2 regions of the Scytonema hankhaensis NUACC26 genome follow, and region 1 is predicted to be linked to the other one. Evidence: a T-box and tRNA genes for the amino acid it is inferred to sense, from the RefSeq annotation. Region 1 holds a T-box; the other holds one or more tRNA genes.
The links. A T-box is a leader RNA that pairs with one kind of tRNA and senses whether it is charged. The one in region 1 lies ahead of ileS (isoleucine--tRNA ligase), so its partner is inferred to be a tRNA-Ile.

Region 1 (3,417 bases):
CCGGGTATCCGCTCCAAGCAGGAGCCGCCCAAATTTATCGCCTCACGGCTGACGGTCAACCGGAAGTCTATGCAGACGGGTTTACGAATATCGTCGATCTCGCCTCTGATAAGTCTGGCGGTTTTTATGTTCTGGAATATGATGCGGATGGCATCTTGACGGGTAGTGATGCAGGTGCCCTGATCTATTTGTCCCCAGATGGTAAAACTCGCACCACAATCACGGATGAACTAGTTTCTCCAACGGGTCTAACAATCGGTGCGGATGGCGACCTTTACATTTCTAACAAAGGCTTTATTGCCGGACAGGGAGAGGTACTCCGGTTGAGTTTACAGCAGAATACACCCTTCTCCAATCAATCGCTGCTCGATCGAGCTACGACAACTGGTGCGCTCGAACCTTGGAGTGGATTGTCGCAAGCGAATCTGCTTAACGACACAAGCGTATTTAATTACGCCTAAAATCTAAGGAGCGATCTCGATCCAAACGCGAACACGATCGGTCAAAATCCATTAAGTTGAATCTCTAACAAGACTCACTGCTAAAGTTTTTGTGCAAGCAACGGAGAATCGTTTTTGGAGATGTCTAGTGCCAAATCCTTATTCTCCGATGCAGACTTCAAAGATAAAAGAACGTAACCTGGTGGTCTGGTCTTTTGTCATGCACCTAAAGGCAGGTAATGTGTACGGTGCAGCACCCGAGGCAGTTTTCATTTTTGCTCCCGATGGAACGCTTCTGGGGACTATTGAAACGGGTGTACGAACAGGCAATTTAGCTTGGGGAGAAGATGGTCACAGCCTCTTTATTACAGTTAACACAGCCATCTATCGCATTCGCTTGACTGCCACAGGCGAGGGATATTCACGGAATGACAATCGTTAGAACGATGATTAACCCTTACTTTCTTTGGGGTAGTAGTTGGCATCATTGCTCATCGTAAGGGCTGGGAGAGCGCGCGGCTCTGACTCACACGTGGGTGAAAGATTTTCATGGTAGTGAATTCAACACTACGTAGTTTTTGCGTAAAAATCCGTTGGTACGTAGGTTGGGTTGAGGAACGAAACCCAACATTTACAGGCATTCGTTGAATTTCTCCACGGCGATCCCAATCCACAAAATTCTCGCATAATGACACACAGCAGCGCGATAAGCGAAGCTTAACGCCTAAAGGCGTATCGCAAATGCCCAAGTATGAATCCAAATCGTTTGAAATTAGAGGGTCTTACTCCTATCCCGCTCGCAGATTACTGAATTAATTGAACCGCAAAGACGCAAAGAGCAAGGGAGTAAGAGAAGAAGATCGGTAATCTTATGGCGGAAAGGAGTAATTTCTTCGTTGAGCTTACTCCACTTCTTCTTCTTTATAGATTGGCTGTGTTAATTGGTCTTTTGGTAGAGAATTTATTTAAGCGATCGCGTTAACCTACACATAAGAAAAATCGTTAATATATTTCAAGTAGAAAAGGTCATTTTTTTGGGGAAGGCATGAATAATGGAAGTTTCAAACGCATTAATGAATAAAATTTTAAGCTACTTGCTGCAACAAGCGGATGAAGGGGATACAGAGGCGGAAGAACTGCTTGATGAGTTGAATGAGTTGGTTAACCTGCAACGAAAACAGTAAAATGTCTATTGCGGCAAGATTTCTGGCGAGCAGGTCATGCCCACATCGGCGTTGTTATGCTATCATGTATCAGCTATAAATAAAAGCAATGAAGGGAACGAGTAATTTCTAAGTCGGTGCTGAGCGAGTCAGGGACGGTGCGAGCCTGAACACACGGTAGAAATGAAAATCCTCCCCGAGCTGCTCTCCGAAAAAAGCATTTCCACAGGAAGCCAAAAACTTCAGTTTTAGTCTCCCTTAGTGGAAGCTATGAGTAGATAGAGCCGTGTTCTGCACGTTACAGCAGAGCGCTCTTCCCATCAGGGAGTAGCGATAAAGTCCAGAATTGCGAGATTCTGGGAAAGTTGGGTGGTACCGCGCTCACCTAAGCGTCCCAATGCATAGGTATGAGGTGTTTGTGTTGTTTTACCTCATTGAAAGGGATAGGAATGTCAAACATTGAGTTTGTCAAATGAAGAGTGAGTGCGGTTAAGTTATGTTTAGAGAAGTTCAACAATCAGTTTGCTTCCCGAATCTAGAGCGAGAAGTTCTTGACTTTTGGAAAACGCGAAACATATTTCGGAAGTCAGTCGATAAAGAAGCTCCTGAAGGGAATTTTGTCTTTTATGAAGGTCCTCCAACTGCTAATGGTAAGCCTGGAGTACATCACGTTATATCCCGTGCTTATAAAGACTTGTTCCCCCGCTATAAAACCATGCAAGGGTATAGAGTCCAACGTAAAGGGGGATGGGATACTCATGGCTTACCTGTCGAGCTTGGTGTGGAAAAGAAGTTAGGCTTTACCAAAAAATCAGATATTGAAGCGTTCGGTATTGCTAAATTCAATCAACTATGCAAGCAATCGGTGTTTGAGTACATCCAGGATTGGAATGCCATGAGCGATCGCATTGGCTACTGGTTGAACTTAGAAAATCCTTACATCACCTATGAAAACAGCTACATTGAGTCCTGCTGGTGGTTGATGAAATCCTTATGGGAGCGAAATCTTCTCTTTGAAGATTACCGCGCCACTTGGCACTGTCCTCGCAACAATACCAGCCTCTCAGACCATGAGGTAGCGCAAGGATATCGAGAGAATGTAGAAGACCCCTCCGTATATCCCAAATTCCCAGCAGACCTGACTCAACTTGTGGAACGTAACATTGTTGAATCTGGAGAACGTCCCGTCTATATCTTGGCTTGGACAACAACTCCGTGGACACTGGCTGCAAATGTTGCTCTTGCAGTCAGAGATGATGCTACCTATGGTTTGTTTGAAGCAGCAACAAGCGATAAGCCGGGTACGGCTTGCGCCAAGGGCGATCGCGATCCAGATAAAAAAGACCTCTATATTCTGGCTTGTCAACGCGCCAATGATGTTTTTGGTGAAAACAATTACCAAACGCTGAAAACTTTTTCAGGAAAAGAACTCCTTAACCTGCAATACAGCCCGATCTTACGCGGTCGGATTCCAGAAGGGGAAGACCTCTCTCAAGGTTTCCGAGTCATTTTAGACGAACAAGTCACCATTGACGATGGAACAGGCGTTCTCCACGTTGCTACTGCATATGGCGACCTCGATCTCGGACGCAAGCACAACCTCCCCATGCTTTTCTCTGTGGATCTACTAGGTAAAGTGTATCCTGATGTGAAATTGCTCGATGTACCTACGGGTGAAAGCCCTTATACTGGAACATTCTTTAAAGATGCAGATGAGCAAATTGCCACAGATTTGTTAGAAAGGGGCTTGCTCTACCGCAAAACGACCATCCGACACACCTATCCCTTCAACTACCGGGATGGAACGCCACTCA
Region 2 (3,417 bases), on a different contig from region 1:
TTCTTCACGACGACGGACTCCGTTTGCTTGGGCTGCTTTTTCTGCTTCCACAACCTTGCTCAGAATCGTCTTAATCTCACCAGGAAGAATAATATCTTTTACCCCAACTGAATCGACTTCAATTCCATAGTCAGCAGTTTTGGAGCGAATGTATTCGGAGACACTGCTATCAATTGCGCCTTTATCCTCCAACAATGCATCTAGAGTTCTTTCCCCAACAGCACCACGCAAAGCAAACTGTAGTTCTTTGTATAGGTAAGTGGTAATATCTGATAAACCATTCTTGGCTCTAAGTGGGTCGAGAATGCGGTAGCCAGCAGTTAAGTTTAAACGCAAAGGGACTTTATCTTTAGAAAGAATGTCTTGACCGGATACTTCAAGTGTTGAGTAACGAAGGTCAAAGATTTCTGTTTGCAAAGAACGCCCAAACAGCCACCATGCATGCATTCCTGCTTGGAGTTGTGATTGATACTCTTGATTGATGTAGAGTAACCCCAGGTGTTGTGTTGGTACTTCGCGAATATGCAAAGAATTGCGGCTCAAAGCTAGAGTTTCAGGTTTACCGGAAACTAACTCAGCCACCAAACGAGAAGGTAACTTAGCATCAGTGCTGATGTCGATCGTCTCCACCTCAACACCTTTCCAAAACAATTTGCGATCGCATGGCGGTAGGATGGAAATAACTTTCCCTTGATATCTCACAATTGCGACTTGATAAGTCAGCGATTGTACGACTTCACAATACGCTGCAACAAAGTCAGGATGTTTTTCAATCAATACATCTTCGAGGGGAAAGCTAGGATTAGGTACAATCCGGCTGAGCGTTCGGAGTGAAACATCTTTGTCTTGCGACCAAAAAGCGTACTCTCCTGGTTCTAGGGGTCGGACAAAGTTATTTTGTACGTACAGCAAACCAATTTCAGACTCTGAAATTTGAAACTTTTTCAGTCCGTTCAAAGCAATTCCGCGTACTTGCTGTACGAATTCTGTTGGTAATTCCAAGCTTTCTTCCAAGTTGAAGACATGGGATTCTACCTCAATAAAACCGCGCCAAAAAGCCCGTAGTTGATTGGGTGCAATGCTCATCCAATTTTGACCCAAGCGTACTAAAGCTGCTTGGTTGTAAGCTGTTCGCACGACTATGAGATGTTGTTGTAACTCGGAGCCACGATCTCTCAACAAAAGTTCGAGGTTCTCAATCTTGGCTTCTGGTTGGTTGAGGTCATAGGTTTTGACTTGCCAATGGCGTCCGATATAAGTGTAAGTACCGGGCTGTAAAATTTTCTTGAAATCACTTCTGTGATATAAAATTCCGATTTCGTTAGGTTTGATATAAAATGTTTTCCACATAATACAGTGACCAGTGACCAGTAACCAGTGACCAGTGATTAATTGAAACTCTACAAGTGTGGGTGTTTGCAGTTCAGTTGCGGGCAAATTGCGTCTCTAAAATTGGATTAAGAGGGCAAAACACTACTCTGGTTATTACCAGTTGTAGCGATCGCTCTTAGCGCAAGCTGTACCCAGCTTATCGCCATATTGCTATAATTCCTCTTACAAGGAAAAATAGCACTCAGATTTGCCGTTGCATTTGCCAATTCCAGAATTCTCGTAGAGAAAATGGATATGACAAACGCTCGAACAAACTCAAATTAAGGAGAAGACAATTGCACAGGCTTCTTCACTGTGGCGATTGAACATCACTGAGTAACGTCCAACCGCGAGCACCCACATTGCAGAGTTTGCATAACAACGGAGTCGAACCGTCTTGGGATTTCTCCCATACCATGTAAAGCTACCGTGACAGGGTAGTGTCTTTTGACCCGGACTTTCTTTGGTGGAAAGTGCAGGAATCGAACCTGCAACCAATCGATTATGAGTCGATCGCTCTATCCAATGAGCTCACTTTCAAAGAGGGGAGTTTGATGTAGGATTTTAACCTACGTCCGACCGATGGCTTCGGTTGCTCTAACCAACTGAGCTAATCAAACGGTTTAGCAATGCATTGCAAGAACGGTATACGCTCAATCCATAGGTTGGCGCACCAGTCGGGTATGTAGAACCCGAACCACAGTTTTGCTGATGTATTACTATACTACTTAATGTAGCACATAAAATATTAAATGGTAGTGGGTAATTACTGAAAAATTGCTTAAATTTCTTTTAGTCAAGCGTTTTGTACCATCCAAACTAAAATCCCAAGAAGTTGGTCTATCGGTGGTAAAGAATAATCGGTAAGATCGATTGTAACAATTTTCCCTTCTAACTTAAGAAATCGCCACTGAGTACCGCTTGTAATACTGCCATAAATAGTATTAGTAGGATTTTCTTTTAACTCATTAAACCTTTGAGCGGCTATCATTTCTGCAACACACTGACCTATTCCCAACTTTAAATCGGCTTGTTTTGCTTCAACAATAATAACTCTAGGAGCTTCAATCTCTAACAATTCCGGCGAACGACTAATGAGAAAGTCACATCTACCATTTAGACTAACTGAAGCGTCTACATCAAAATTATCACCAGAGAATAAACTAATTTGACGCTTAAGAATCTTACGCACTTCTAAAAGCACGGGACTTATAATTAATTCTGAATGAGCTTTTTCACTTCCAGTTGCGATCGCTAAGGGTAAACTTTCTTCTAAAAATTCAGTTAAAGTTGAAGGTTCACATGGTGATATTTGAGGAAAAAAACGCACTCCCTCAACTGTGGAGATTCCAAAAGCAGATTTAACTTTTCCTATAGAATCAAATTGACTGTAAGGCATAGTGTATATTCTTTGGCTCCACTATTTAATTTTAACGGCATAGCCGTACTTACTACAGTACTTCATTTTTTTCACAAATCAGATAAGACTGCTATAAAAGGTTTTCCTTTTTTTCAGTGTAATTGCGGTTCTCGATAATTTGAAGCTCGTGAAAAGCTAAGAGAAACGTGCAGTTTGTCATAGGTATATTTTAATGTCCTCATCTGGAAAACTACCTCTTGAATCCCATACTCCACCCCCAGGGTACTCATTCCGGAGAGGTACTGTTAGAGAAATACTATTGCGAAGCTTGAAAACTCTATTTTGCACGCTTCTTGTTCTATCTATTTTGGCGATTGCGATCGGTATCCGAGCAATGCTAGAAACAGCTTTGGAGAAACTACAAGTTTATTATCGAGCCTACATATACGAGATGGGAAATTTACCAAATAATTTCCTACAGGATTGGCAACAAATTTTCTCGATACTAAGCTCAATCGATCTATCTATTTTTGTGGGAATTGGACTGGCAATTGGAACGGGAGTTGGAACTTATTTCCTTACTATATTGTTACTATCAAGAAGCTCTTCTAATAGTGCGATCTGGGTAGCCGAGCATAAACAGCAAATTGTTGGACGGGCATCGCTTTTGATACGAACAAATTATA

Region 2: it has a tRNA-Ile gene. The T-box ahead of ileS (isoleucine--tRNA ligase) is inferred to sense a tRNA for this amino acid. The anticodon was not compared.

What each region holds. Positions count from the first base shown of each region.
Region 1 is NZ_BAACAP010000148.1:13,587-17,003, forward strand. Features, by position in the region: gene ACKTT2_RS10330 (ScyD/ScyE family protein) at 1-461, shown strand, start outside; gene ACKTT2_RS10335 (SMP-30/gluconolactonase/LRE family protein) at 589-882, shown strand; gene ACKTT2_RS10340 (hypothetical protein) at 1,493-1,624, shown strand; T-box leader at 1,704-2,003, shown strand; gene ileS (isoleucine--tRNA ligase) at 2,100-3,417, shown strand, end outside.
Region 2 is NZ_BAACAP010000234.1:13,523-16,939, reverse strand. Features, by position in the region: gene ACKTT2_RS36755 (slipin family protein) at 1-1,350, opposite strand, end outside; tRNA gene ACKTT2_RS36750 (tRNA-Ile) at 1,836-1,911, opposite strand; tRNA gene ACKTT2_RS36745 (tRNA-Gly) at 1,920-1,991, opposite strand; gene ACKTT2_RS36740 (hypothetical protein) at 2,168-2,770, opposite strand; gene ACKTT2_RS36735 (GNAT family N-acetyltransferase) at 3,060-3,417, shown strand, end outside.